One region of the Desulfosporosinus sp. BICA1-9 genome, then DNA from elsewhere that is predicted to be linked to it. Evidence: riboswitches for the same ligand, from Rfam matches in the RefSeq annotation. Region 1 holds a riboswitch; each other region holds the start of a gene.
What was found. Region 1 has a riboswitch for cyclic di-AMP ahead of JL57_RS07560 (C40 family peptidase). Riboswitches for the same ligand answer to the same signal wherever they lie in the genome.

Region 1 (11,715 bases):
TCATGACCGGTCATAACCCACTGACGGCTTATGGGGCTCTCTTTTCTGGAGCGTTTGGCTCTACTGTAAATTTGTCGAACACGATGGCCAACGCTATTCCCTTAATCCTCTCGGGCTTAGGTGTTGCCATAGCTTTTAAGGCTGGATTGTTTAACATTGGAGCAGAGGGTCAATATTGGATCGGAAGTATGGCAGCTGTATGGATAGGCTATTCCGTGCATGGGCTTCCCCCTATCTTGCATATCTCTTTGTCTATTATTGTTGCCATGCTGGCGGCCGGGCTTTGGGCTGGAATTGTCCCTGGGTTGGCTAAGGCTTTTGTGGGTGCCCACGAAGTGATCACTACCATGATGATGAGTTACATTGCTATCTTTTTGAGCCACTATATGCTTGAAAATGGGCCGATGATGCAGACGGGCTTCACCCCACAATCCCCGGTGATTCTTCCATCCGCGACGTTAGGTAAGATCGTGGAGCGGACGCAACTGTCCTGGGGTCTCGCCATTGCAGTGGTAGCATGTATTATAGTTTATTGGTTGCTCTATAAGACAACCTTGGGCTATCGATTAAGGGCGGTTGGCCTGAATTCACGGGCTGCGAACTATGCCGGAATCAATGTTCCGTTTCATTTGGTCTTAGCCTTATTTATTAGCGGAATGTTAGCTGGTTTAGCGGGTGCTGTCCAAATGCTGGGTGTACAGCATCGACTTTATGATAGCTTCTCATCGGGCTATGGATTTACGGCCATTGTGGTTGCCTTACTCGCTAACAATAATCCGTTTGGCGTGATTCTTGCTTCGATCTTCTTTGCGGCTTTGTCTACGGGTGGTCAATCCATGCAATTGGTCTCTGGAGTTCCGGCTCATCTGACCGCAGTCATTTCTGGGATCATTATCTTCTTAGTCGCAACAAAAGATATTGTGCAGATTCAAAAACGCTGGCGCAAACGCCAAACCCTAGCGTCGGGCAAGGAGGCTTAAAAGATTATGCTTTGGGATGCATTGACGAGACCTGATCTGTGGGCGGCAACGTTGGCTATGGCCACTCCGATTGCTCTCCCTGCGCTGGGAGGAACCTTTTCTGAGCGTAGTGGCGTTGTAAACATAGCCATGGAAGGAATTATGCTTATCGGAGCCTTCTTCGGTGTTTTGTTTTCCTATTATACACATAACGCTTGGCTAGGCTTGCTTGGGGCTATATTAATGGGAGCTCTTATCTCAACGCTTTTTGCTTACGTGACGGTGAACCTCGGAGCGGATCAAGTGATTGTAGGAATGGGTGTGAACATTTTTGCGGCTGGTCTGACAGCATTTATGTTAAATGAGATTTTCGGATATGGCGGCACACCCCGTGAAACACCAGCCCTTCCCAACTTAACTATTCCTGGAATAAGTGATATCCCATTTGTGGGTCCAATCCTAGGTTCCCAAAATGTTGTTGTCTATTTAATGCTGATGCTGGTAATCACATCCCATTATTTTCTTTTTCATACAAATTTAGGATTGCGGATCAGATCGGTCGGAGAAAATCCACAGGCAGCAGATACAGCAGGGCTTAATGTCCTACGCCTTCGTTATTTAGGGGTTATTATCGGTGGCATGCTTTCTAGCTTAGGAGGGGTTTACCTCGCCTTAGGCCTGTTGAATAGTTTTGAGGTCAATATGAGTGGCGGGCGGGGGTATATTGCCCTAGCCGCAATGATCTTTGGTAAGTGGACTCCGTTTGGCTCGCTGGGTGCAGCTTTACTGTTTGGATTTGCTATGGCTTTGAGTATAGTCTTGCAGGGAGGTGGAGTGCCCTCGAATATTATTCAGATGCTTCCATATGCGCTGACGATTTTGGCCTTGACTGGATTAGTAGGAAGAAGCACTCCACCCGCAGCGGATGGTATTCCGTATGATCCAAATAAATAAATGAGATGCAGAGGGGGAACGTTATGGGACAAATTCAACAAAGCGGAAAATCCCTCTCCGATCTTGTCCGTTTGGAACTCTTAGATGAAATCCGCCGAGGAAAATATCTAATCGATAGCCGACTTCCTAATGAAGAAAAACTTGCTAAGGAACTTGGGGTTAGTCGCAACACCCTTCGTGAAGCACTACGTGTTTTGGAATCGAATGGTGTTGTCGAGAAGAAGCAAGGACTAGGTACTTTCGTGCGAGGGGAATCATCTCCAAAGGTCAAGCCAGGTCTAGAGGTTCTTTTTCGGGTAACAGATGCCATAATAGAGCTTGGAATGCTCCCAGGGACAAGCGAGATTGAACTAACAAGTTCTTTAGCAGATGCTAGGGTTGCGGAGAAACTGGGGGTAAGCGAAGGTACCCCTGTAAATCAGTCGCGAAGAGTCCGGACCGCGGACGGTGTACCTGCCGTGTATTGTATTGACATGTTTCCTCCAAGTGTTGGGGAACTAGACGTTGAAAGGCTTAAGTCTTCGATTTTCACGTATTTAGAAGAAGTTAAGGAAATTCGCATAGCCTATGCTTCGACTGACATTCGGCCGATTGTAGCGGGGAAAGAATTAGCGGAGAAATTATCCGTTTCTGATGCAAGTCCCTTGTTTCTATTAGATGAGGTGCACTTTGATAAGTCTAATAATCCTATTTTTTATTCGCGTTTGTTTTTTCGCTCAGATTTTTTTATATTCCATATCGTTAGGTCTAGATAATGAAAACTTACTTCAGATGGAGTTTTAACTCTATCTGAAGTATAGCTGATCTTATCTTGAGTAGAGGACCTGTAACAGGGTTCTTTTTTCTATAGGCGTCTGTTGCCAAGATTAACCTAGCATGTGTTTTTAAGAAGCAAATAAGGACGTTTCAATTAGAACATCGCTCTGACTGATACATGGATGTTCGAGATTAGAGCGCCGCCATGACTCGAACAAGGATGTTCGAGATTAGAACACCGCCATGGATGGCAAGGTGTCGTGATGGCAAGATGCCGTGATGGCGAGAAGGGACTATGAAGTATCATCTGGATTCAAAGAAATGGTAATTATTAAGCTGTGTGTATATAATAAGGGAGATTAGATTTCTAAGGGGGTAGAACAATGGGACAACAAAAACTGAAATCAAGAGCAGAAATTCCTGAGGCTACAAAGTGGCATTTGGAAGACGTTTTTTCCGATAATGATCAATGGGAGGCAGAATTTGCCCAGATCGAAAAACTCTTAGGAGATGGGAATAAATTTGAAGGACATTTAGCCGATAATGCTGACACTTTAATTGGGTGTTTTGAGTGGATGGATGATCTAAGTATGCGGATGGGAGAGGTTTATGCCTATGCCCGTATGAGGAGAGATGAGGACAATCGAGATGCACACTATCAAGCGTTGACAGACCGTGCTGGAGCCCTAGCTGTAAAGGTCAGTAGTGCAGCATCTTATGTTGTCCCGGAATTATTAGCTATGCCAGAAGGAAGACTGGAAGAATTCCGGACTACTTCCTCCAAAATGGGGATCTATGAGCATGCTCTGGATGATATTTTGCGCAAGAAAAAGCATATTCTCAGTTCGACGGAAGAAAGATTGTTAGCAGAAGTCAGTGAACTGGCGGAGGCACCAGGGGCAATCTTTTCAATGGCCAATAATGCCGACCTTAAGTTCCCTAGTATTATTGATGAATCTGGAAAATCTGTGGAATTAACTAAGGGAAACTTTATACAGTTCATGGAGAGTCATGACCAGCGTGTTCGTAAAGAGGCTTTTGAGACTCTTTATCATACTTATGATAAGCAAAGAAATACCTGGGCGGCAACTTTAAATTCAAGTGTAAAATCCGACATTTTCTTTGCCAAAGCTCGGCATTATCCTTCTGCTTTGGAGGGATCTCTTGATGATGACCGTGTGCCCTTGCAGGTCTATGATTCCCTAATCGAAACAGTTCACGAATTTTTACCCCATTTGCATCGTTATATCCAACTGCGCAAGAGGGCTTTAAAACTTGATGAAATACATATGTACGATATCTATGTCCCTATCGTTCCTGAAACAACAATGACAATTACTTATGAAGAAGCTAAAAATATGGTCATCGAAGGTCTAAGACCCTTAGGACAGGACTATATCAATATTCTGCAGGAAGGGTTCACCAAGAGTTGGATTGATGTTTATGAAAATGAAGGAAAGACGAGTGGGGCTTATTCTTGGGGGACATATCGCTCACATCCGTATGTCTTGCTAAATCATCAGGATACTTTGAACTCAATGTTTACTTTAGCTCATGAGATGGGGCATTCCTTGCACACCTATTTTTCCAATCGCCAACAACCCCACCTCTACGCCGGCTACAAAATATTTGTAGCAGAAGTCGCCTCAACTTTGAATGAATCCTTGATTATGGAGCACCTTCTCCAAACTACAAAGGACGCTAAGGTATTGGCGTATCTAATTAACCATTATCTTGAGCAATTTCGGGGGACAATTTTCAGACAAACTATGTTTGCTGAATTTGAGAGGAAGATTCACTCTGTAGTAGAAGACGGTGGCACCTTGACGGCAGATACCCTCTCCAAAATCTATCTTGAACTAAATGCAGTTTATTACGGATCTGAACTGGTCTTAGATCCGGAAATCGCTCTAGAATGGGCTCGTATCCCACATTTCTATAATGCATTTTATGTGTACAAATATGCGACAGGTTTCTCAGCAGCAACAGCCTTTGCTCGTGCGATTCTTGATGAAGGAGAATCTGCAGTTCAGCGTTACTTAGAGTTCCTAAGTGGTGGAAGCTCGGATTATCCAATTGAATTGTTGAGAAAAGCAGGGGTTGATATGGAAACTCCAGTTCCAGTACGAAATGCACTTCAGGTTTTTGCAGGGCTCGTCGAACGCTTAGAAAAGCTTATAGTGTGAGTTAGGGCTTGACAAGGGCTTGGAAACGAGGATCATCACGAACGGGGAGGAAGTCATGTTCGTCTCGCGCTACTTCCTTGACATCCGAGTCGAGGTTGATCGCTGGTTCTAGGTACTCTAGGACTTTATCAATCTTACCTTGACGGCCGTATACGCTGGCAATGCCATAATAACTCCAGGTATCCCGATCGTCGAGCTCTAAAGCCTTCTGATAAGACGAGATCGACAGGTCCCAACGTCCAGCCAGTTCATAAGCCAATCCTTGGTTGAAATGAGCATACACATATGATGGATTGAGATCAAGGGCTTGCTGAATGAGGGCTAGCCCTTGATCATACTTTCCTTGAAAGGCAAGGGTCGCACCTTTAGCATTTAGAGCTTCATAACATAGGGCGTCTATGGCTAAGGCCTGATTAAATAGCTGTAGGGCTTCGGGAAATTGACGTTGATAATAGAGCTTGAGCCCTTGGTCATACTTTGTGAGTGCCTGAGAATCTGAGCTATGGATAGGTTTAACCTTAGAAGGTTGGGCAAGAGGAGTAGTTGGAACAGGAGTAGAGGGGACTGTGTCTTTTTCCGGCGTAGCTGAGAAAGAGGAAGTCAGGTCTGGATTTTCGGCGACTACCTTAACTTGATCTTTGGGAACAGTCAGTCGGGAGGATTGGTATTTGGGGAAACTATAGAGAGTAAATATCGCCGAGATAATTAAAAAGCAACCTGAAACGATAATAATCTTGATACGATTCCGTTTAATCTCAAGCATCTCCTTTTGTGATCAATTTAGAAATAAGCAAGTAAGCCACAATATAAAATGACATCAATTGTAGCTAATCAAAAGGATTTCTGTGTTCATTATAACATTCAATGCCTGATTTATAAGATTGTTTAACCGAAGAACGCGCAAAAAATAGTTTGAATAATTTGGATACATTATCCAAGAATGTAAAACTTGACAAGATTAGAAATTGGGAAGTAAGATGAACTCAAGATTAAACGTAGGGTGTATATTATGACTCTCCTATGGAGGTGAGATTATGGATAAGATCCCAACTCAAGACCCCTTACACCAGATTATTCTCGTGGCAAAGGGTTTTTACGCCCGAAAAGACCGTGCTCATGATTTAGAGCATGCTTTGAGAGTTAGGGAATGGGGTAACAAATTAGCACAAGAAGAAGGAGCTGACAGTACAATCATTGAACTTGCTGCGCTTCTCCATGATATTGGGCGTTCTGGAGCAGTTGAAAAAACCCATTCAGAAAGTAGTGCTGGGCTGGCAGTTAATATTTTGCAAAAGAACGGCTATCCTCAGGATGTTGTTTGGAGAGTCAAGGAAGCGATTATCTCCCATTCTCGCGAGGCGGGGCACGTGCCAACTTCGCTCGAAGCAAAAATACTGTACGATGCAGACAAATTAGATTTCGTGGGTGCTATTGGATTGGGGCGTTTGTTTACGTTAGGTGGGGTAAACGGTTGGCCATTAGTCGGGGAGAATTCCTGTGAAACATTTTATCAAGAAAGAATTCAGGGCTATAAAGAACATCTATTCACGAAGTCGGGGATTAAATATTTTGAGCCATTATTGCTATACATGGAGGGATTTTGGCAAGAGTTGCATGCCGAAAGACTCATTATATCACTTTCTGGATATGCTAAATCTATGTAAAGGCTTATTCGGAAAGGATGAATCAAAAAATGCGTTGGCTTTGGCGTCTATTAATGCTTTTTGTGTTCCTAGTGCTCGTTCGGACACTTTTCGTTCCCCAACCAAAGGCTTTTATTGCCTTGCCGGAAGGCCAAAACTGGGGACAAAAAATACAGGGAGAAATGAAACAGTGGCAAAAATTATCTCAGGATCTTCCTGCAAGTATTGAAGTAGAGGTGCGTCGTCTATGGAACGATTTTCAACCGAATGGAGAAGGCGAAGAAGTATAATAGGTCAATATAACGATGTATTTCTTGAAATCACCTTGAAAAAAGCTGAAAGTATGGTATATTAGTTTTTAAAGGTGCAAAAAGGAGTGAAGATTGAATGGTAGGAATTACTGAAATAGCAGCCGAAAAAGTTAAAGAAGTACTTAAGAATCAAAATAAAGAAAATGCTTTTTTACGTCTCTATCTTGCAGGCGTTGGCTGAGGTGGGCCGAATTTCGGCATGACTCTGGAAGAGTCAAAGACAGAAGAAGATATCCTTGACGTGCAATATGGTGTATCTATGATAACCGATAAAAAACTCATCACTTACCTTGAGGGAGCAACCGTTGACTTTGTGGAATCGAAACACGGCGGCGGATTCGAAATTCGTACTCAAAAATCCGGTGGCGGCTGTGGAGATACTTGTGGTGGAAGCTGTTCATAAGTACTTTGGAAAGAGAGCTCAAAACGAGCTCTCTTTTTTAATACTGTACTCAAAGTACAAAATTAAGTGAACATCCATGTTCGAGTCCTGGCCAGCGGTCCCTTCTCGCCATCCATGGCTACAGTGACACTCGGCCATCCCTGGCCAGCGCATTAAGGCTGGATTAACGCCTAGGGTTGAGGCCGAGTAAAAAGAACTTGAGTATACTGCGTATTTATGTTAGTCTAATGTCCAAAATAAGAAAAGATCCGTAAAAAAGGGAGGAACAACCATGACTTCTCCACGTGAAGAGTCTAACCGTGCAATCATTACGGTATTGGGTCGTGATCAAATAGGAATTATCGCTTGGGTAACTGGACGCCTTGCGGAATATCGTGTCAATATTTTAGATATTAGCCAAACCATCGTGAATGGATATTTCACGATGATCATGGTTGTAGATCTAGAACCAGCCACCTTGGAACTTGTCGCCCTAGCACGTACACTAGATCAAGAGGGAAACGATAAAGGCTTACAAGTGAAGGTGCAACACGAAGATATTTTTACGTTCATGCATCGAATCTAACTCAAGAGACTCTAAGTTACTTTAGATATGGGATAGTGGAGGGAAATCATGACAATCACGTTTGCACGAGAGGAAATCCAACAAACGATTAAAATGATCCATGAAGAGAATCTGGATATTCGAACTATTACGATGGGAATCAGTCTTCTGGATTGTGGTTCAGAAGAAATTAGCCGGATGGAAACTAAGGTATATGATAAGATTACAAAATATGCTGGAAAATTAGTGGCAGTAGGTGAGCAAATTTCTGCACGGTATGGGATTCCTATTATTAATAAACGTGTATCTGTCACACCGATAGCGATCGCGGCTGCCCACTTAAATACCGAAGAGATGGTAAGGATCGCTAAAGCATTAGATCGAGCCGCACGCGAGTCGGGGATTAATTTTATTGGAGGCTTTTCTGCGCTGGTTCAAAAAGGCTTCACTGCAGGAGATTTGGCACTGATAGATGCCATACCTCAAGCACTTAGTGAAACAGAATTTGTTTGCTCATCAGTCAATATTGGAACCACTAAAGCTGGGATTAACATGGATGCCGTGTTGAAAATGGGTAATGTGATTCTGAAATGTGCTCAACTTACGGCGGACAAAGATGGTCTTGCTGCCGCAAAATTAGTGGTGTTTTGTAATGCTCCTGAGGATAATCCTTTCATGGCAGGGGCTTTCCATGGTGTAGGAGAACCAGAAAGTGTTATTAATGTAGGTGTAAGTGGCCCTGGTGTTGTGGCTAAGGTAGTTAAAGAATTCCCAGAAGCGGATTTCGGTGAATTATCCAATTTAATTAAACAAACAGCCTTTAAAATCACTCGCATGGGAGAGTTGATAGGCCGGGCTGCTTCAAAGATCTTAAATGTTCCCTTTGGAATTGTCGATCTTTCTCTGGCACCGACCCCTGCAATTGGAGACAGCGTTGCAGAAATTCTTGAAAACATGGGTCTTGAACGCTGCGGAACTCATGGAACAACGGCAGCCTTGGCATTGCTTAATGATGCGGTTAAAAAAGGTGGAGCAATGGCTTCGTCACACGTGGGTGGGTTAAGTGGTGCGTTTATCCCTGTCTCAGAGGATGCGGGAATGGTCGAAGCAGTTGAAGTAGGGGCCTTGACTCTTGATAAGTTGGAAGCGATGACCTGTGTCTGTTCAGTCGGTCTAGATATGATAGCCCTACCAGGAGATGTAACTGCAGAGACCATTGCGGCCATCATTGCGGATGAGGCAGCAATTGGGATGATTAATAAAAAAACGACTGCAGTACGTTTGATTCCTGCGATAGGCAAAAAGGCAGGGGATCGAGTAGAATTTGGAGGATTGCTCGGTGGGGCACCTGTAATGGCTATCCATCCCTTTTCATCAAGCATGTTTGTCAACCGTGGAGGTCGTATTCCTGCACCGATCATTAGCCTTACCAATTAAAATAAGTCTCTCAAACAGACAGGGTTTCTCAACCGAGAGCCCCTGTCTGTTTTGGCGAGGTAAATAATGGATTGTATGGCTTGCTGTATTTGGGATACACTGTAGTCGTTAGATCAGCTTTTCGCCATCACGCCGCTCTATACTCGAAGATACTTGTTCGAGTATAGAGATTAGCCAATTTCCTATTGGACAGGTAGATATTTCCTTTAGATTCGTGCAGGAATCTTTAGGTTTGTCTCGAATAGTATATTTTATAGTAAAAGCTGAATCCAGTTGTATGACATTGGAGCGGGGGATTATCATTGGGGTGAATCACGTGGCTCTTTCACGTGTAGGGCTAACACCTACTGCCCGAATCCGTCAACTAACCTCGTAAGCTAAGAAGGGTGGATATAACTTGTTGGTTTCCTCATCTACGTTTAGGTGGTTAGGAAGCGTTACTTTGGCTGGCTTGCTTTTAGCAAGTAGTATTCCTGCATTGGCTACAACAGAAATTAAAACGACAACTATAGATCCCTCGAAGCCCTTGCTTGTAACTTCTGCTTCGACGTCCATAATAAAAGGGACCTATACTCAAGTCGTACGCAAGCAAATGCAATGGATTGCTAGTCCTGTGAAAGTTGCTGCTGAGGAAGTAGTTGCTTCTGAATCAGTTAAATCAGTTCCCGCTCCTAGTGCTTCAGTCACAGTTGCCCAAAAATTAACGGAGCCTAGAAAACCAGAGCAACCAGAGCAAGCAGTGCAAGTGGTTGCTGCTCAAGCTCCGAAATCCTCTAATAACAAGCCCGAACCCGTTCAGATTGCAGCTGCCCCAAAACAACAGGTTTCTCGATCTGTGAGTTCTAATCTTGTTGATAATGCACTAAGCCTACAAGGCGTTCCCTATGTCTTTGGAGGTTCAAGCACTAAAGGGTTTGATTGTTCGGGATATACGCAGTATGTTTTTAAGGGCTCAGGAAGTTCATTGCCAAGAAGTTCCTATGATCAATTTAATGAAGGCTCATCTCTGCAACGCGAGAATCTTCAATCGGGTGATTTAGTGTTTTTCACCACCTACGCTAAGGGTCCTTCCCATGTGGGTATTTACATTGGCGGTGGAAGTTTTGTCCATGCGTCTAATAGTGGTGTGACTACGACAAGCCTTAGTGATAGTTATTATGCAGGTCGTTATCTAGGTGCACGTCGTGTGAACTAGAAGCAACTACTTAATCAAAAAACAACAGGAACTTTACGTTCTTGTTGTTTTTTGTTCGTTGAGCTCTAGTCAAACGAATTCTTGTGATTATAATCGAGGTAACCAAGGAATGGGCTGATATTTCGCACATTCTCCACCTGGTTTAACATTTGGAAAAAGAGGATTTTGAATAAAGGAATCCGTCACAGAACATTGATGAGTTCTCTTGCAGTAACATTTCCGGCATTGTTCAACTCGATAATTTAGAATCATCTTAGGAGTCTTCCTTTCGAAAATAGTCATAGATAAGAGTGGCAGCATTCAGTGGTAATCCTGCAGCTTTAAGCTCATTGATACCTGCTTGTTGAATATCGTCAAGGGATGGAAAGTGCCGTAACAGGCTTTGTTTGCGTTTGGGTCCGATACCCGGAATGTTGTCAAGTGCTGAAAGTGTCATATTTTTAGCGCGTTGTTGGCGATGAAACGTAATGGCAAAACGATGGACTTCGTCTTGGATTCGAGTGAGTAAATGGAAAGCTGAATGATTTTTGGATAAAGGCACTGCATTACCATTGCTATCAAGAAGTCCGTGGGTTTGATGTCGGTCATTTTTAACCATTCCGGCAACGGGGATGGTTAAATTTAAGCCTTGTAGAACCTTTAAGGCTGCCTTAATTTGTCCTTTTCCGCCATCGACTAAGATTAAGTCAGGTAAGGGGCTTTTTTCTGATACTAACCTATTATATCGTCTCATAATAACTTGCCCCATGGCAGCTGTATCATCCGATGTTTCCATGGGCAGGATTTTATATTTTCGGTACCCTCTGCGCTGGGGTTTACCCTCCATAAACTGAACCATACCGGCAACGGTTTGTGTGCCAGAGGTATTCGAAATATCAAAGGCCTCAATTCTGCTCGGAACTGGAATACCTAAAATCTCCCCAAGTGTCGTTAAGGCTAGTTGAGTTTCAGTTTGTTGATTTATTTCCAGACTGATCTGATCATGAAGGGTGGTCTGGGCATTTGTCATCGCCATTTGGATAAGGTCTCGTTTCTTGCCTTTTTGAGGAATCGTAATGGGAAATAAATTGGTTAAAATCGTTGAATCTTGGGATGGAAGTAAGATCTCTTGCGGCCAAATAGCGCGCTCGATGTAGAACTGTGCGACAAAAGAGACGAATGCCTCTGCTGGATCTTCATAATAAGGGAAGGTATAGCTATCTCGAGCTAGTAACTTTCCTTGACGCAAATAAAAAACTTGAATACACATCTGATCCGTAGTAAAGGCGTAGCCTAAAACATCCCGGTCAATAAAATCATTGAGCGTGATGTTTTGCTTTTCCCCGAG
Region 2 (11,715 bases), on a different contig from region 1:
ATCATCAAGCCTAATACCAAATCTGCCACAGTGTCGTCAAGGACAGTGGGAGTATTTGTTCCAATTATCCCTCTAGACTTCATGGCTCCCAAATCAAAGTTGTTATATCCAACAGAGATATTACTTACAACTCTTAATCTTGGAGCAGAATCCAGTAATTCTTGATTTATGTATTCTCTGTTTGTCAAAAGTCCATCCGAGTTCCCAATAACTTTTAGGAGTTCATTACGAGGAATAAGTCCTGACCCATTCCATGTGTCGTAGTCACAATATTGATCGATATAGTCTTCCACTTCCTTAGGAACTTTCTTAGCAATAAAAACTTTTGGCCTCATCTTATTCTCCCTTACTTATAGTTTATATTATTATAAAGTAGAAACATACTGGGATACAAGGAGTTGATTTCTAAAAACAAAAGAGCTGCCTTCAGACTGAAGTAGCTCCTTTGTTTAGGACTAGCGGGTTTTAACCATGGTTAGTGACGATTGTGTACGGGTTAAAATTTCTTTAAGCTCTGCTCTTTCTACCTCTCCAATAGGGAGAAGAGGGGGGCGGGGATCTCCTCCATAATAGCCGAGCATATCTAAGGCGGCTTTAAGGCCGGCAATCCCAAAGCGAGCAGTCACCGCTGCATTGCTCGCGATCTGGACAATGTTTCCGCCGCTATCCTTGATACCCATGATGTTGGGATGCTGAGCCAATTCAGCAACGAGTTTGGCGGATAAATTGATTCCTGTATTACCCGGGAGACATAGTTTAGGCCTCATAATTACGATCACCTGACCTTTATAAATTTGACCCAAAAGCGAGAAGATAACTCTCTACCATAAATAATTATAATGACCATACCTATCCCATATTATAGGGTAACTATAACACATGGAGTCAATCAAAAACTATGGAATTGACTTTAGCTTTTCATGTATTCTTCTGTTGAAGATAATACAGTATTCTAGGGGGATTGGGTAAAAAAACACGTTGAAAAAACGAGTGAGAGGGTTTATAGTGAATGATGTTTATTGGCTAGGGGAATTCCCCTAGGCCATCTGGAAATAGAAGGGACGTTGAAACCCATGATCGTCATGGCGAAAATTCTAAGCACCTTGATCCTTGTTATTTGGCTTCTGCGGAGGCGCGTTCAAATCGGGTATGCTATGTTAGCAGGCTCGATTATCTTATTCTTAATTGCTTCGCCCACCTGGGAAAAAGCATCTGCTTCACTTCAAGCTACCTTACTGGAAATAAGAACCTGGGAAGTCATGCTAGCGATGTTTTTCGTCATGTGCCTTGAGCACCTTCTACGCACGAGTGGAACCATAGAAGGTTTTATGAAGTCTATGAAAACAATGCTGCGCAGTGATCGCGTCCTACTCGCTCTCATGCCTGCTTTCTTGGGCTTACTTCCCTCGTTGGGTGGAGCAATTTTCTCGGCACCCATGGTAGAGCACGCTAGCAAAAGGTACCATCTTACTCCGGAAAACAAGGTTACTATTAACTATTGGTTTCGCCATATCTGGGAATATTCGAATCCTATTGTTCCTGCCTTAATCCTCGGTAGTCAAATATCATCTATTCCCTTAGGCACCTTAGTAACTCACATGGTAGGATATACATTCTTGGCACTGATCCTGGGTTGGATATTCCTTCTAACAGGGGTAAAATTCCGCCCTCAAAAGCAACTGGAAAATCAAACCAAGCTTGAAGTTTCTGCTTCGCTAGAAGCCACTCTTGTTGAATCCACTTTGACTAAAACTTCTTGGCACTCTGTGCGGTATATACTCCTGGCACTTGGCCCAATTATCGTAAACATCATCCTCGTGGTCACCTTTCATTTGAGTGCAGCGGTTTCCATGGGATTAGTCGTCCTCGCAATGATTGTAATCTTGCGCTTACGATGGAAACAAGTGATCCGTATGATGATTAATTCATTTGAGAAAAAACTCCTTTTGGGAATTCTCAGTATCATGTTCTTTCAAAATGTCCTAACGGCCTCAGGGTTGGTGCAGGAACTTGTTGCGCTTTTACAAGGCACAAATCTTCCCATCGCAATCATGCTTGGACTCAGTGCTCTGATGGTCGGAATCCTCACTGGGTCCCCCCAAGCCGTTGTTGCGATCACTTTCCCGATTATTGCAGCTCTTGCACCAGGTAGTATTAATACAGCTACCACCGCGTACATCATGGGTATCGCCGGAGCGATGCTCTCGCCGGCGCATCTTTGCCTAATTGTAACGGGGGAATACTTCAAAGGAGACATCTTTAAGTCGCTACGCCCTGTACTGCTTCTCGAAGGCATCATCCTTATGATTGTTATGGTAACTTACTTTGTATAAAAGGGCATACTGATAGAAGAATGACAAAGGAAGCTGCGCTAATCATTAGATGATGCATCTCAAGCTCTTTTGGAACTTGACAATACTACGTTAATTCCATTCATGCTCATCGAAACGGATTATAAGAGAAATAGGAAATAGGTCTGAAATAAAGAGACAATGGTGCCATCTAGCATCATTTCCTTAGGATATCCTGTCGAAACTATACAAGCTACGGACCGATACGATGAAACCTGTATTCATCGAGAAATTTGGTGAAACTGCCATCCGAATGTGATTTAGGGTGTTCAAAAGCCCTCTTGGGCCGTAATAATTCACGGTACAGAGGGCTTTATCTTTATATTGCTATACTTTTGGGGCGAGCATTTGAAAAAAACGCTTAACACTAATACCGGTTACCACGTGGTAACCGGTATTAGTACATATTCAATCTCTAATATCTGCGTGCCCCGAGGTAACGGGAGGCGTAAAAGCTATCACTAAGGCTTGATACTTTTACATTACTATTAGGGTTACTGGCATGAACAAAACGTCCTCCTCCGGTATAAATGCCCACATGTGATGCACCCTTAGCATAGGTTGTAAAGAATACTAAATCACCGGGCACAAGACCATCTCTGCCCACTGCAGTTCCTGAAGCGAATTGGCTGAACGATGTACGAGGGAGGGATATCCCAGCACCTGCCAAGACATACTTGGTAAAACCTGAACAGTCAAAGCCACTGCGTGTTGTTCCGCCAAAAACATAGGGCGTCCCTTGCAAACTAAGGGCGAAATCTACGATGCTTGAAGAACCACCGCTTCCACGAGAAGCTGCGTAAGCGACAGTGACAGGCCGACTATTGGGGCCTTTAGCGATTACTTGATTGACAGGAGCTTGAATGACTTTTTCATCGACTACCTGCTTAGTAACGTCAATCCCATTCTTTTGCACATAAGAATATGTAACTAATTTTGAGCCATTACTACCTTGAGTAATGACTTTTGTTTTGCCGTATCCTAAACTGTTATCAGATTTTGTTACGACATCATAGGGGATTGTCTCTGGACCCGAATAGGTTCCCTGACTCACGACAGTAAGATAGGGTGTTGAATCCACAAGCTTAATAATTTGGCCGGGTTGCAACTTTGTATCTTTAGTTGCTCCTGGATTACCGGCTAATACTTCATCTGTCAACATATTATTTTTGCGCGCAATAAGCCACCAAGAATCGTTGGCTAGGACAGTATAATCCTTTGTCCTTATTTTACCATCAACTAACTTCTTAAAAGCTTGATCAACTTGGATCATTTGATCTGGTTGGACCTCTGTCTCTTCGACATGAACCTCTTCGGCAAAACTAACCGAAGTGACCTTATTTTCCTCACTGGGTTTAACATAATAGGATTCATAGTCTTTAAGAACTTTATCGGAATCTTCTTTGCTGGGTAAAACTGCAATTACAGAACCATCTGCTTCTAACTTATAACCATCAAGATAAAATCCCAATTTATCTTCCAATGTCTGTTCGCTTAAAGCAGAGTCATCATAGGCTGTTCGATTTACCCTAACCTTTTCATAGGTAATTTGGTCATGGGTTTTGGCAATCAGCCCGAAGGGCTTGCCATGTTCTTCTAGAATCGTTTCAACCAGATTATTACCCGTATTAACATCACGAACTAAGCCAATCTCTTGACCGTTAATCATTACGACAGCCGCAGAAGTCGTTGTCGAAAGATAATTGGTCAGTCCTCCAGTTAGGATAATTGTAATTGCTAGACCACCGATGACTTTCGGTGATTTCCATGATATTTTTTGGAGAGTGTTACGGAAAGATTGTTTGAAATCGAGTTGCATTGTTTTTCACCTTTCATAGCTTACGAGGTTAGTTGACGGATTCGGGCAAGAAGGTGTAAGCCCGACGCGTATAATGCGCGTTTCACCCCATAAAAATATCCCCCGCTCTAGATGAATCTAGATTCAGCCTTATTTTTCCTTTTTACGGCACATCATAAATTATTCGACGAAATATGCAAATGTCCTTTAAATAATTTTATGTAAAACTTGGTAAAATAGTTCATCTTACACTAAAAAAACCCCCACTTCTTGTAAGTGGGAGTTTCATTTGATGGGGTGAATGAGTTCACTGGGCGCCATTGACATTGATAAAAGGAACAGCGCCACCAGTAACATTTGGAAGTTTACCATCCCATTTTTCAATGGCTTTAATTTGAGCTTCAATTTCTCTTAGCTTAACAAGTTCCGGGGTGACTTCTTGTTTTTGGAGACGTAACGATTCAGCTTCAGCTTTAGCTTGCTCGATTTTCTGTTTAGCCTCAATTTCGATTCTCTGAAGATCAAGATTGGCTTTTAAAGCTCGCTGCTCAGCAATTTGTTTTTGCTCGATTGCGTTATTGAACTCCTCACTGAATTTGAATTCTGTAATGTTAATTTCATCAAGAATCATATAATAAGTGGATAATTTTGACGACAGTGTCTCTTTGATCTTGGAACTAACTTCTGAACGTTTTGAGATCAGCTCCTCAGCAGTGTATTGGGCAGTAACCGCTTTTACTGCTTCGCCGATGGCGGGATCTACAATTCGATCTCCATAGGATAAACCTACACTTTGATACAGCTTATTCGCTGCACTGGGCTCAAGGTGAAAGTTAACTGCGACAGTTGTGGTAACGATTTGTAGGTCTTTTGAAGCGGCCGTTTGATCGGATTGAGATTTTTGGACTCGTACATCAACATGGATCACGTCTTGAATGAAGGGGATCTTAAAATGAATCCCTTCAGTTAAAACGATCGGGCTCACTGCCCCTAATTGAAGAACGATGCCTCTTTGACCTGCATTCACGATGACAAAGGCATTTAGCCCCAAGAAAATAAGGACTAGAAGCACTAGGCCAGATGTGATAAGGCTTTTACTCATTTTAGGTTTTGGAATCATATTGACAACCTTTGAAGAATCCAGTTGGGTGCCCTCCTCTCATTTATATCGAGTAGATTATTTTCTGCTTTTCCCTGACCTTAGGTAAGATTCCCGTTTATCAAGAACGCGATATTTATTAGTACTCTTTTTTGCAATAAGTATGACGAATTTATTTGAAAGAGGAGGACATTCGATGCCGTCTAAGGTCAGCACGAGGTATAGATATAAAGCAACTAGATGTAGTAATATAGTAAATAATTGAAAAGTAGAAAATGGAGGAATTAGCTAAGGAAGTTACTAGCACAACATCTTTTCCACTCATCTGGAGATCCTGAGCAATTTTCCAGAAATGATTTCCCTGAACTGGCTCCAATAGAACCTCCATATTGCCCCCACAAACAGCGATTCCAGCAGTAATAGTCTCCTGATTAATTTCTAGGCGATGTATTTCAGTGCTTGCTTCACTTTCAGCAGTCGACAACGCCAGTGCCTGTTTTGTGATCAGTTTTTCTGCAGTTCCTCCTCCAATAGTTCCTATTGTTTGGCCAGTCTCCATGACCAACATTTGGGTACCCAGATCACGTGGTGTCGAACCCTCAGTGCGGATAATCGTCGCAAGTACAGCCTTTACTTGAGTATTTTGAGCATTTATAATAGCCTGTATTATTGTTTCATCCAAAAAAGCACCTCTCAATCTCAAGTTCCTTGGCTAAGATGAGTATTACTTTAATAAAACCATCCATTTCCAAAATTGTCAATGCCATTACTATGAATCAATCCTAAACAGGGTGGAGACCAGATAATTGTTCAAAGAAATAGCGAAAAGGAAAGGTAGGAAGAAAATGGGAGAATTAGAAAAACATGCACGATTATTTAACCTAATTGCTCCTGTCTACAATGTCTTTTTTGGAGGTCAAGTTAGGAATTATCGCGCTATTCTGGACAAATATGAAGAGTTGCTGAATATTCCAGTTGGAGGCAGAGTTTTGGATATAGGGTGTGGTACAGGAGCCTTTATATATTGTTTAGCGGAGCGAGGGTATCGGGCCGTGGGAGTAGATTTTTCCTCATCGATGCTCCGAGCAGCTAAAAAGTCCACTCCGGGGAGGTCGATTGAGTTAGTACAGGGGGATGTTACTAAGGGATTGGATTTTCCTGCTAAAAGTTTTGACTTGGTGCTCTCATCCTATGTTTTGCATGGGTTGAATTCTGAGTTGCGTCAAAGTATCTATGCTGAGGCCAGCAGACTTTCCCATGGTCGGGTCCTTTTCTATGATTATAACCAAAAGCGTCGATTTCTTACGGATCTTATCGAATGGGCAGAAGGTGGAGATTACTTCGGATTTGTACGCCATGGGGAAAAGGAAATGAGAACACATTTCCAAGCTGTGAATAGAATAGATGTTGGCCCCCAGACGGCGCTTTATCTATGCTCAAGTAAACTCTCGCTCGAGTTATAAAGCTGAAACAAGGGGACAGGTTCCTTGTTTCGTTGTATATGAGGAAAAAGTGGGAGGAGACAGAGGGAGAAACAGAGGAGAAAACAGTGTGCCTGTCCCCCTGTTTCACCCCCGTTGGGGGAAATGTCTTGAGAAGGATATTCCGAATGGAAAGTAGAAGTAATATATAAATAACGTTTAAACAATGTTTCCGAGAGAAGGTGAAGCGTTTGATCAACGCGCAAATGCAGAGCGCGAGAGATTTCCTTAGTCTTTTATCTACTGCCTCAGGGGTTTCGGGTTATGAAGCTTCTATCGCTTCTTTGGTCATGGAGCGATTTACTCCATTAGCTGATGAGGTACGGTGTGATACGTTTGGCAATGTTTATGCTTTGAAAAAAGGCAATAGTAAGCGTTCGAAAATTATGCTAGCTGCTCATATGGATGAAATCGGCCTTATCGTCAAGAAGATCGATCCCCGAGGTTTTCTGAGTTTTACTTCTATTGGTGGGGTAGACCAGCGAACCCTCTTGTCCCAAGAGGTACTTGTTCATGGACGAGAGACCATCCCCGGCATCATTGGCTCTTTGCCTCCACACCTATTACAGAATGAGGACTTGAATCAAGCGGTTAAGATGGAGGAAATGGCGATTGACGTTGGACTTTCCCCCGCTAAACTTAATGAGATTATCCAAGTCGGAGATATAATCACCCTAAAGCGAGAACTATATCCTTTGCTTAAGCATGTGATGGCGGGAAAATCCTTGGATGATCGTGCTGGGGTTGTGGTGATGATGGTTTGCCTAGAAGAACTCTCCCGCCTCCAGCATTTTCACGATGTGATTGCGGTGGCTACGACCCAGGAAGAAGTAGGACTCCGGGGAGCTCTTACCAGTGCTTATACGCTCAATCCGGATTTAGCAGTGGCCATTGATGTTACCCACGCCAGCACACCGGATACTAAGGGTCAAGTTACCATTGATTTAGGCAAAGGGCCGGCAGTGGCGCTTGGCCCCAATATTCATCCTGCCATTTACCGTCATTTCTCAGAATCCGCTCAAGAGCACCGTTTGCCGATTCAGATTGAACCGATCCCAGGACATTCTGGAACGGATGCTTGGGCTATTCAAGTAACCCAAGCAGGGATCCCTACCGGACTGATCTCTATTCCTTTGCGCTATATGCATACCTCTGTAGAAACTCTAGATATGCAAGACGTCCTTAATTCTGGAAAGCTACTGGCTCAGTTTATTGCCTCCTTACCAGACAATTTGGAGGGATTTTTATGTTATTAAAGAGTCTGAGCGAATTAAACGGCACCTCAGGGGCTGAAGGCCTGGTCCGTAATTTCTTGCGCCAACAGATTGAACCCTTTGTTGAGACGATCAACGTCGATAAAATCGGGAATTTGATCGCGACTAAAAACGGGCATCTTCCTGGTCCGAAAGTTATGCTTGCCGCTCATATGGACGAAGTAGCCTTGATGATCATCGAGATAACTAGTGACGGTTTTCTCAAATTCCGGCCGGTTGGTGGAATTGATGCTCGAATTCTGGTGTCTAAACCAGTACAAATTAATGAATCCCTCGTCGGGGTAATCGGAGCTAAAGCCATTCATTTACAAAAACGGTCTGAACGTCAAAAGGCTTTGTCCTTTGACCAACTCTATATTGATATCGGGGCTAAATCCAAAGAAGACGCTGCCAAGAAAGTTAAACTGGGCGATTATGCTTATTTTATGACGAAATGCGAGCCTTTCGGAGAAGGTCTATACAAAGGAAAGGCTTTTGATGATCGGATAGGGTGTGCCATCTTGGTTGAGTTGCTTAAGCAAGACTATAATTTCCCTCTAGTTGCTGCATTTACTGTGCAAGAGGAGGTAGGCCTTCGGGGTGCCAAGGTCGCAGCCTATCACGTCGCCCCAGATTTTGCGATAGTCATTGAGGGAACGGTAGCGGCTGATGTGTTTGATTGCGAAGAAGAGGGCTGGGTTACGGAGTTAGGCCAAGGCCCTGCTTGCTCGCTCATGGATAGAGCAACTTTTTTCAACCCCGAACTTATCCAGTGGGTGACGGACATAGCTCGTCATAAAGGAATTCCACTGCAGTTTCGGCGTGGAGGCAGTGGTGGAAACGACGCTGGTACTATTCATGTTAGTAAAGCTGGAATCCCGACAATTGCTTTAAGTGTACCCTGTCGTTATATTCATTCCTTTGCCTCGGTTATCTCAGAAAAGGATTATACAGCTTGTCTTAACCTAGTTCATGAATTATTAAAAGAACTTCCGCGTAAGCTTGAGATTAGCTCGATGGATAAGGAGGCTAAAGTGTGATGGATTTGGATTTTACAATACTTGAACAATTAACCCAAATATTTGGTCCTTCCGGTTCCGAAGAGCGAGTGGCGGAATTCATAGCGAATCAACTGCGCCCTTACTGTGACGAACTTAAGACGGACACCTTAGGAAATCTCATGGTCGTACGTCATGGAACTGGTAAGAAAATCATGGTTGCTGCTCATATGGATGAAATCGGCTTGATGATCACCCATCTTGATAAAGAAGGGTTCTTGCGTTTTACCCCCCTCGGTGGAGTGCGTATCCCCAACCTTGTTGGACAGAGAGTCAAGTTTAGCAAGGGCAGGATCGGAACCATCGGAGTTGAAAAATTAGATAAACCAAGCGATCTCAAGCTTGATAAGCTCTATATCGATATTGGTGTGTCTTCACGGGAAGAGGCTGAACAGATTGTCCACATAGGGGAAACGGCAGTTTTTATTGGGGATTTCGTAGAATCGGAATCGAAGATAATCTCGAAGGCCCTCGATGACCGAATTGGGTGTTTTGTAGCAATAGAAGCACTCAAACGAACCAAATCCACAAATGAGTTAGCGTTTGTCTTTACGGTGCAAGAAGAAATTGGGATTCGCGGTGCCCGAACGGCCTCCTATTCTCTCGAACCGGACTTGGCGATTGCTGTGGATGTCACGGCTACCGGAGATACCCCCAAAGCGCACCCAATGTCAGTAAAACTAGGAAGTGGAGTAGGGATTAAGGTGCTTGATCACTCTATGATTACCTCTCCTCGGATTAAGCGTTGGATGGCTGCTATAGCCACGGAAAGGAAGATTCCCTTCCAGTGGGAGGTTTTAGAGTATGGTGGAACGGATTCGGGTGCCATTCATTTGTCTAGGGGAGGGGTGCCCTCAGGAGTTCTTTCCATCCCCACTCGATATGTCCACAGCCCAGCTGAAATGCTTGACAAACGGGATGTTGAAGCAGCAGTGGATTTACTTGTAGCCCTCTTAGAACGGGCAACAGAATTATAGAAGAGACCACAAAGAAAGCGCTTTAAAGAACGGCTCTCGTCTTGTAAACAAGAGGGGGAAACAAGGAACCTGTCCCCTTGTTTTCCTCTTATTTAATCAATCATAAGATTACGGCTTCAATGGTTGAGCCAGAGGTTTTTTTGTTCAAGGCACTTGACAGAGTACCGGATTTACGTATAATAAAGGTATAAACACTCATTAATAAAGATTCAGATTTCTAAAAACTTATTGGTCGCGTGCTAGGTAAAGTTTCGATTCATCGAAGGTTTATGCATCGCAATTAGTTAAGTTCCGATGCTGAATTTCGAAGAATTGGAGCCACCTAAGAGGGTGGTTTTTGTTGTTAGAAAGAAAGTTTTCCCGCAAAGTTCCTCTCATTAGTAGAAGCAAGTCAGTTGGTAATAGTGGTTTAGTCAGTTGAGAAAGATTCATTTTTGCATGAACAGTCAGTCGTTTAGGTAGTTAGTTTAGTGGATAGTTAGTTTAGTGGATAGTTTAGTTTAGTGGATAGTTTGGTTTAGTGGATAGTTAGTTTAATGGTTAGTAGTTTAGTGGTCAGTGGTTAGTCATTAGCCCGTTTGTTGTTTATATTGAATTCGGTTAGCCTAATTAAGTTAGCCTTTGTTTCTCCAAAAAATTCCGGCCTGCGTTCCAAAAATCGAATTTTCCTTAATGACTGTTTTCAGATTGATCCCAGTTGGACCTAAAGTATTGAAGAAATAGTGGAGGATTTGTCCAGATTAGTTTAGTTACCTTTGAACTTTGTTTTTGACTGGTTTACGTTTAGTTAGGTTAAAGTCTTGATTCCCTTACTGGGTGGTAACAGAGCTGCGTTTTATCTGGTTTTGATTTCTAGTTGTAAGGTGCATTAGCTACAAACCTATATTCTCCGGTTAATAACGTTTGGTAATGTTTGGTTAAAGATTAATCTAGAGCCGTGTATCCATTAATTCTGGAGGAACTTTGCGGGATTCAATATTAGATGTTAAGGCTACTCAATGAGTGGCCTTTTTTCTTTTTTCATTTAATATAGCTCTAAATTGTTGCATAGCCCTTAGGGTGAACAACCTGCATCTTTGGCGACGGGTTCTCGATGTTCCAGGCGATTCCCGAAATTCCCTTGTATATGATAGTATAAAAACAGATACTGGCAGGGTTTAGTGAAAAAACGCAGAATTATGTCTTGTAGACTCGCTTTATTACAGTTAAATTACTTATTAAAGCATGTAAATGGACAGAATCGAAAAATCAAGAACAGAAAACACTACTAAAGCCATTGAGCTTAGGTAACCAAGCGAATAGGAAAAGAGGGAGTCTTAACAATGTACAGTTTTAAGAACGACTACAGTGAGGGTGCACATCCTAGAATATTGAACTCCTTGATGGAATCAAACTTTGAGCAGGTTGAAGGCTATGGAGAGGATGGCTATACACAACAAGCGGTTGAACTTTTAAAGCAAAGAATAGGGAGAAATGATATCGATATTCATCTACTCTCAGGTGGTACCCAAACGAATCTTACCGCTATTTCAGCTTTTTTGAGGCCTCATGAAGCAGTAATTTCAGCCAACACTGGTCATATATTGGTGCATGAGACAGGAGCGATAGAGGCCACAGGACATAAAGTTATATCCATAGAAGTAACTAATGGGAAATTAAACGATTCGCACATAAAGGCTGCTCTTGATTCACATACGG
Region 3 (7,688 bases), on a different contig from region 1:
ATTGGTCTATCTGAGTGAAACTTTTCAAAGATACGAATTCTGGATCCGATAGAATTAGAACTGTTGCGATCAAATATTTTCTACCTCTTTCTAGAACCTTTCGCTTCACGCCTGTAAGGAGTTCTAACTCTTTGAGCGGTAAAAGCTTAGTTTTAGTTAGGTGTTTTAATAAATTAGGGTGTTCACAAAGCTCTTGGGCAACTCTCCAAAGAGTTGACTTACTGTCTCTATGCTTCGGGGAAACTTCGACTAAGTCTTCCAATGTTATTCCGTACTCGGCTAGTACAATGGTATAGTTTTTTGTTGTCTCAGCAAAATCATTTTTTTGTTCTTCTTCTTTATATAGTTCAAAAGATGATGCTGAATCATAATCATATAGATCATTTTTGTCAGCCTCCAACGGGGTAAGAGAGAGTACTTGATGTTTAGACTCTTTGCGAAAGTAGTCTATCAACCGTCGAGTAATAACTGTTTTGGCAAAACCGTAGAAAGACGCTCCGTCGTTAGGTTTAAAACTGTCTATAGCTTCATTAAAAGCGACTAGAGCGATGCTTAGCTCGTCATCATGTCCCCAGGTGAGATAGCGTTTACAGATGTTGAAGCAGATTTTCATGATAAATGGCTTGTGATTTTGTATAAACTCTTCTCTAATAAGTTCGTTTCCTTCTTTGGCTAGTAGTAAAGTTTGCTGAATCGTTAATTCTGGCACTTCTACCCCTCCACTTATGGATATTTTCGTATATGTATCAGAAATTTAAGGGGGTACCCAGTGAAAAAAGTTTGTCAAGAAAATTTCTCAACCTACCCCTCGATAATTAAACAGGTGTACGAATACTTTAGCGACTACAGGAGGTGACAGCTAGACTGAAGATCACAAATTGCTTCAAGTATTGGAGTTACAGAGCAAACACTAAGTAACGAATTACGAAAGGATTTGAATGAATTATGAAGAAGAGAGTTTTAATGGTTTCACTATCAATAGTTATGGTACTTGGATTGGCAGGGATCGTGAACGCTACTACAATCGGCAAAAATACCACGGACATGCAGCCAAAAGCTTCGAACGCACAGGCTTATATGGACAACAATGATATTACAAGCACGGAAGTTGAGCAGGTAGAAACCACTCAGCCGGATCAAACAGTTCCATCTAAGACAGATGTCTACGATCAAATGAGGAGTTCGAACGTGTCCATGAATGATCAAATGCAAAACATGCCTATGAACACTCAAATGAATGACCAGATGATTAATTCCCAACACACGCAAGGAATGGCTGGAACGAACAAACCGAACAATTCAAACGCTTCTCAACAGCCAGCCCAAAAATCAAGTGGCAACAATATGATGGGATCCATGGGAAGTATGGGAAGATAAGTTGAGATCAGGCAGCTTACATGGCTGCTTGATTTTTTCAATGAAAGATAATCATTGTCAGGAAGGTGAATATATGTGCCGTAGGTGTACGGACGAATGCCGTAAGATCTGGAAAGGCTCAGACCGATTATTCAGGGTCTGAGCCTTTCCGAATATTTCCGAGTTTTAGAAATCCAGTCAAGTTTGCTTGGACGATTAGAATATTTATAGAGTCAACATGAGCGACAATCTCGTAGCAATAGAAAAGAAGACTAAGTCTTCCTGCTGGAGTAATTGAAGCCACGTGATTTCCAATCTTGCATTGTCATGGGGAGCCCTAGACTCAAGATACCAGATTTTTATGAACTTACTATGAAAAACTTATGAATTTCTTGTGAACAGAAGCCATAATATTGTTTGGTTCTATTAGAGAAATTATGGTAGCTAGTCCTAGCTTCCACTGGCAGCACGGAAGATTATCAGGTGTTTATGGAATTAAAAAAAGCCCAGGGGCTTGGGCAAAGAAGGTTGTTATACTTGATTTTTTTGCAATTGTCATAAAATTGAGCCATTAACGTCAGAAGAGAACGGTTCGGATTAGGATTTTCGAGGGGATGGCGCACGTTATCGACTCAATTGGACTTCAGCACTGTGGAGTTCGAATCAGTTTATTGCTTAGAGGGATTCTGAATCAATCAGAGTCCCTTATTTAATGGGAAATTCACAGTTTTGTTATGAGTTTTATCGAATTCGAGAGAAAATTCATAAGAAATTCATAACTCATTCACAGCATAATCGAATTGATTAAATATACTTAAGACATAAAGACAGGGTTGCTGTGAAAACATTCTTGGTTGAAATTAAAGGAGGAAAAAGAAATGAACAAGACAAAATGGATTGTAGGACTCTCAATTGCAAGCGTGATAGCGCTTTCGGGTACGGCTTTCGCCCTAACCTCTGGTTCAGGTGCCGTGAAATCGTTGGGACAAACTCTTGGATTCACACAGACAGTTGAAACAACGACACAGAGTAGTCAGCTTGGGACACCTCAACCTATAACTTTAGCACTGTCTTCCCCAAATGATAACTCTGATGTGCTTACCACTCCAGGACCCAACGGATATGGTGGAGGCTATGGAATGATGGGAGGCTTCGGTACTAATGGGAATGGTGGAGGCTATGGGATGATGGGAGGTTTCGGTGCTAATGGATATGGTGGTGGTTATGGCATGATGGGAGGTTTCGGTGCTAATGGATACAGTGGCGGTTACGGTATGATGGGCGGTAGCGGTTACGGTATGATGGGCGGTAGCGGTTATGGCATGATGGGAGGCGGCTATGATGCAAAAAGCTTAGGTGTAGACCTCACAAATGGCGAAGTCACCACATCTGATCAAGCACTAGCCATTGCTAAGGCATATATTCAAAAATTTAACCAAGACGTCGTTGTGGCCGAACTTTATGAATTTGCAAATGGATATGAAGTAGAGCTCAAAGAGGGAGCGACAGGGGCTAAAGCCTATGAAGTTATGGTTTACAAGAATGGCGGACAGATCATAACTGACATGGGTCCAAATATTATGTGGAATACAAAATATGGACATATGAATTGGGGAAATAACGGGGCGGTTACAGTCAGCGAAGAACAGGCCACGAAGAGTGCTCAAGAGTTCGTATCCAAATTGGGCCAAGGATATTCAATCGGAAAACCGGAACTGGCTCCTGGTTACTATGAATTTATGGTTCAGAAAGATGGTAAGGATTACGCGGAACTTGATGTTAATGGATACACAGGTCAGGTTTGGTTTGAAAACTGGCAGGGACCGATTCTAAATACTATTGACGCAAAGTAAAAAGGGAATTGGCCAGCGAAAGCAACAAAAGGGCAGTTACCCCATGGGAGAAACTGCCCTTTTTTATTAGCTAACAGCTATTCTCTCTTTAGTACCAGACATACCGTTGTTTGTTATCTAGCAAGTTCTTCGTAAACTTCAGAGGTGGGGTTAGAGTCCATCCTTCGCCGCGGAGTGTTCCTTATTGGATAGACTGCTTCGGCGAAACCAATCCTCAGCGCGAATGTATTTGTTAAAGACTGTGCGCTTTCGGCGATACTCTATCCTACGCCGGTAGGTATTCCTTTGAGGGTTTGCGGCTTCGGCGATACTCTCCACTGGAGACTATCGTACTGGAGAATATCGTTACCGGAGGCTTTCGTTACTGGAGACTATCGTCTCAGGAGGCTTTCGTACCTGAAGCCTCGATGTTCAGCTTTAGCTGAACGAGTTCACTGTTTATAAAGAACCGTTGTCATCATCCCGCCTCCCGATTTAGACATGTTATTGGTCATATGGTGCGGTATATGGCAGTGAAAAGGCCACTGACCGGGATTATTAGCCGAAAACTCAATATCCCAAGTATCTCCAGAAGCAACTAATATATTGCTTCGCAAAAGTCGTTGACCAAGAGGAATCGTGTTGCCATCAGAAGCGGTTACATAGAATTGATGGCCGTGGAGATGGATTGGGTGGGCGGTTTCCATGGCATTACTCAAACGAATGCGAACATTCTCACCAATACAGACTTCTAGTGGCGTGGTGTCTGGAAAACATCGCCCATTAATTGTAAAGAAATTATAGTCCATATTGTAAGGATCGAGATCATAGACACCGGGTGTATATCCTCGCATGGGCTGTTTGTCGACATGGAACTCCTGGAACATGAGGAAGTAATCACGATGAACGCAGCTTGGTTGGTCTGGTTCCAAAATAATCAGGCCGCCTTGTAGGCCCATCATTTCCTGACGCAGCGCATCCAAATGAGCGTGATACATGTGAGTACCGGGTGGATTATTAATCTGAAATTGATAGTCAAAATAGTTTCCGGGTCCAATCTCAGGGCTAGTTGTCATACCAGGGGCACCATCCATGACGTTTGGAACATCTAAACCGTGCCAGTGCACGCTAGTTGATTCGGGAAGCCTGTTGAAAACACGAATATTGACAAAGTCCCCTGGATAAACATGGATAGTCGGTCCGGGTGTACTACCATTATATCCCCAAGCATTAATGTAGAGTCCAGGAAGAATCTCCCGTTGTACGGGTTGGGCAATTAACTCAAAGTATTTTACTCCATTTCTCAAAATAAAGGGTAAGCTGGGGAGATCTGGCGAGACCACCATATCCGTTCACGTCCTTTAGCATTTTAGGAAAGTATATGTTCGAGTCTGAGAATAGGTTCGCGTGAAGTGATCGTCAATTAGAGATTCCCGTTCATGGGGAATTCATATTTGTGTAGTATCATTAAGTGGTATTCAGAAGGGGGTTGAGATCGTTTCATTCCATTCTTACATTACCTTTAATGTGAAACATAATAATTAAAGTGCTGAATCTGAGCTTTTGGATGCTCAGAACGGGGGATTTCATGTGGGGTGAATCATGTGTAGAACATGTAGGGCTTACACCTTAGCCCGAATCCGTCAACTAACCTCGTAAGTAAAGAAAGGTGGACAACTTAGTGTTAATTCCCAAGAAAAAGTGGTTTAGTGGGGTTGCCCTTGCGGGTGTTATTTTGACAAGCAGCTTAACGGGGATAACCCCATCTCAAGCTGCAATGCTCAATTCTCAGGATGTCCCAAAGTTTGATACAGTTCAAACTACCTTACTCAAAAATCCTTCTTTAGCAGTTTCCACATCGAAAGTATATTCTGAGAGAATGCGTGAGGCATTTAATTGGACACCTAAGATCGAGGTCAAAACGAACGTGTCACAACCTGAAAGTAATAATCTTCCTGACGAAAAGCAAACGTCAACTCCTGTTGAAACGAAAACTCCAGCGACCGTGGACAAGACGACTCAAAAACCTCAGACCGTTAAAAAGCCTAGCGCTTCTTCGCTGAAGGTGGCCTCTGGGACTAAACAGGTTCCAGTATCCCAAGTGTCTAGGGGAAGTTTAGATGTTGACAAGCTCATTAGCCGTGCCCTAAGTTTACAAGGGATTCCTTATGTTTGGGGCGGAACGAGTCTAAAAGGATTTGATTGTTCCGGATTTGTGCAATATGTGTTCAAAGCTTCCGGGATTACTCTACCTCGAGTTGCCGCCGATCAGTACAAACTTGGCACACCTGTCAGCCGTAATGAGTTAAGACCTGGAGATCTCGTTTTTTTCCAAACCTATGCCCCTGGTGCTACGGATGTGAGGATATATATTGGTGGAGGGCGTACAATCGGAGCTGCTAGTAAAGGAGTAGATATTCAGAGCTTGTCGGATAGCTATTGGGCAAAACGTTATCTAGGCGCTCGACGGATTCGATAAGAAAATGTAGACTAGTAATGCCGGACAGTTGGATGCGTTGCATATAAGAAGGGATCCTGAACATCAATCAGGGTCCTTTCTTCATGAGAAATTTACGGTTTTTTTGAACATAATTTTATCAAACGTTAGCAAGAAGACCCCGACTTCAAGACTCCGTTGTGTTTAAGTTGGCAATGAATTGTGTTCCTTACAAAATTAAATTGTGTTAATTCAAGTTCTAACTTTAAATAAGGATATTTTGAGCTGATTTTTGGAATCATAACACCAGTTTGTACGATATATTTGGTTCATTGCAAAGGGAGATAACAAGCCAAAGATTTTACCTTTTAAAAAAGGAGAGATGTTGAAATGAGTGGTTGCTGTGGACATTCGAATAAAGGTCATTCTGGAGGGAATGCGTTGAATCCACAAGATGGTACTGTATTAAAAATTGAGGGAATGACTTGTGGTCACTGCAAGAGTTCAGTTGAAAAAGCGTTATCAAATGTACCTGGTGTTACTCAAGCAGAAGTCGATTTAGCTAGTAAACAAGCAGTAGTTTTAGGAACGACTGAACGTTCATTACTTATTAAGGCCGTAGAAGATGCTGGTTATAAAGTCATAAACAGTTAATAGACTAAACATCTGGAGTAACAATATGCTGAGATCCATATATATTCTAAGGCAGAATCAACTGAGGCGACAGATTTTTGTCCATGAGTTGGTGAATCTGATATCGCATATGTTCTAAATAAAAGTGGCTGAGGAGCTATTCCTCAGCCACTTTGATCTCTTATGGAAGCTGGACGATGAATTCAGTCTCATGCCTGACTTTTAAAAAATTTTTTCAACCTACCCCTTGATAATTAAACAGGTGTACGAATACTTTAGCGACTACAGGAGGTGACAGCCAGACTGAAGATCACAAATTGCTTCAAGTATTAGAGTTACAAAGTAAACACCAAGTTACGAATTATGAAAGGATTTGAATGAATTATGAAGAAGAGAGTTTTAATGGTTTCATTATCAATGGTTATGGTACTTGGATTGGCAGGGATCGTAAACGCTACTACAATTGGCAAAAATACCACGGATATGCAGCCAAAAGCTTCGACTGCACAGGCCTATATGAACAACAATGATGTCACAAGCACCGAAGTTGAGCAGGTAGAAACCACTCAGCCTGATCAAACAGTTCCATCCAAGACAGATGTCAACGATCAAATGAGGAGTTCCGCCGTGTCCATGAATGATCAAATGCAAAACATGCCAGTAAATACTCAGATGCAAAACATGCCGATAAATACTCAAATGCAAAATATGCCTATGAACACTCAAATGAATGACCAGATGAATAGTTCCCAACACACGCAAGGAATGACTGGAACGAACAAACCGAACAATTCTAACGCTTCTCAACAGCCAGCCCAAAAATCAAGCGGCAACAATATGATGGGATCCATGGGAAGATAAGTCCTAAGAAGTGGCATAAATGGAAACATAAAAGTAGTGGCTGAGGAAATCTAATCCTCAGCCACTACTTTTATCTCTTTAGGAAGCTGGACGATGAATTCAGTCTCATGCCCGACTTCACTCTGTACGGTGATCGTGCCTTGATGGAGGTCTATAATTTGGCGGACCAGCGCCAGACCAATTCCAGTTCCCCCTGTCTCACGGGTTCGAGATTTGTCAGCTCGGTAAAAACGCTCGAATATTAAAGGAAGGTCGTCTTCCGAGATGCCTATACCTGTGTTTGTAATCTTAATTTCAGCAAAATCCGGTGTTTCTGTAAGCACGACGGTAACCTGACCGCCTGCGTTAGAGTACCGATAAGCATTATGCACCAGATTGTAGAAGAGCCGGGTCAGAAGGCGCTCGTCTCCGGACGTAGTCACGGATTCTTCCGAGACGTTCCAATTTAGAGTTAATTCCTTTTCCTGGATGAGGGGATAAAGGCTGCGAATGATTTTTTCAAGAAGAAGCTTTAAGTCCACAGGTTCGAGGATTAGCTTTAAAGCACCGATTTCTGCTATATTTAAGTC

Region 2: it holds a riboswitch for cyclic di-AMP, as region 1 does, so the genes downstream of both, JL57_RS23400 (NlpC/P60 family protein) here and JL57_RS07560 (C40 family peptidase) in region 1, are expected to answer to the same signal.
Region 3: it holds a riboswitch for cyclic di-AMP, as region 1 does, so the genes downstream of both, JL57_RS14825 (C40 family peptidase) here and JL57_RS07560 (C40 family peptidase) in region 1, are expected to answer to the same signal.

The regions. Positions count from the first base shown of each region.
Region 1 covers NZ_JUEE01000057.1:16,374-28,088, reverse strand. The annotation lists gene JL57_RS07610 (ABC transporter permease) at 1-980, shown strand, start outside; gene JL57_RS07605 (ABC transporter permease) at 987-1,913, shown strand; gene JL57_RS07600 (GntR family transcriptional regulator) at 1,937-2,668, shown strand; gene pepF (oligoendopeptidase F) at 3,053-4,855, shown strand; gene JL57_RS07590 (tetratricopeptide repeat protein) at 4,857-5,618, opposite strand; gene JL57_RS07585 (HD domain-containing protein) at 5,890-6,519, shown strand; gene JL57_RS07580 (hypothetical protein) at 6,549-6,788, shown strand; gene JL57_RS07575 (iron-sulfur cluster assembly accessory protein) at 6,886-7,212, shown strand; gene JL57_RS07570 (ACT domain-containing protein) at 7,484-7,777, shown strand; gene JL57_RS07565 (PFL family protein) at 7,826-9,193, shown strand; cyclic di-AMP (ydaO/yuaA leader) riboswitch at 9,445-9,587, shown strand; gene JL57_RS07560 (C40 family peptidase) at 9,636-10,388, shown strand; gene uvrC (excinuclease ABC subunit UvrC) at 10,642-11,715, opposite strand, start outside.
Region 2 covers NZ_JUEE01000188.1:13,763-25,477, reverse strand. The annotation lists gene JL57_RS23415 (D-glycerate dehydrogenase) at 1-335, opposite strand, end outside; gene JL57_RS23410 (dihydrodipicolinate synthase family protein) at 456-767, opposite strand; gene JL57_RS23405 (DUF401 family protein) at 1,020-2,333, shown strand; gene JL57_RS23400 (NlpC/P60 family protein) at 2,767-4,170, opposite strand; cyclic di-AMP (ydaO/yuaA leader) riboswitch at 4,173-4,309, opposite strand; gene JL57_RS23395 (prohibitin family protein) at 4,457-5,293, opposite strand; gene JL57_RS23390 (XdhC family protein) at 5,421-5,930, opposite strand; gene JL57_RS23385 (class I SAM-dependent methyltransferase) at 6,094-6,711, shown strand; gene JL57_RS23380 (M42 family metallopeptidase) at 6,921-7,985, shown strand; gene JL57_RS23375 (M42 family metallopeptidase) at 7,976-9,022, shown strand; gene JL57_RS23370 (M42 family metallopeptidase) at 9,022-10,017, shown strand; gene JL57_RS23365 (low specificity L-threonine aldolase) at 11,340-11,715, shown strand, end outside.
Region 3 covers NZ_JUEE01000124.1:315-8,002, forward strand. The annotation lists gene sigI (RNA polymerase sigma-I factor) at 1-709, opposite strand, end outside; gene JL57_RS14810 (hypothetical protein) at 946-1,377, shown strand; gene JL57_RS14815 (hypothetical protein) at 2,235-3,209, shown strand; gene JL57_RS14820 (multicopper oxidase family protein) at 3,641-4,534, opposite strand; cyclic di-AMP (ydaO/yuaA leader) riboswitch at 4,726-4,865, shown strand; gene JL57_RS14825 (C40 family peptidase) at 4,870-5,667, shown strand; gene JL57_RS14830 (heavy-metal-associated domain-containing protein) at 6,016-6,279, shown strand; gene JL57_RS14835 (hypothetical protein) at 6,643-7,119, shown strand; partial or broken gene JL57_RS14840 (cell wall metabolism sensor histidine kinase WalK) at 7,170-7,688, opposite strand, start outside.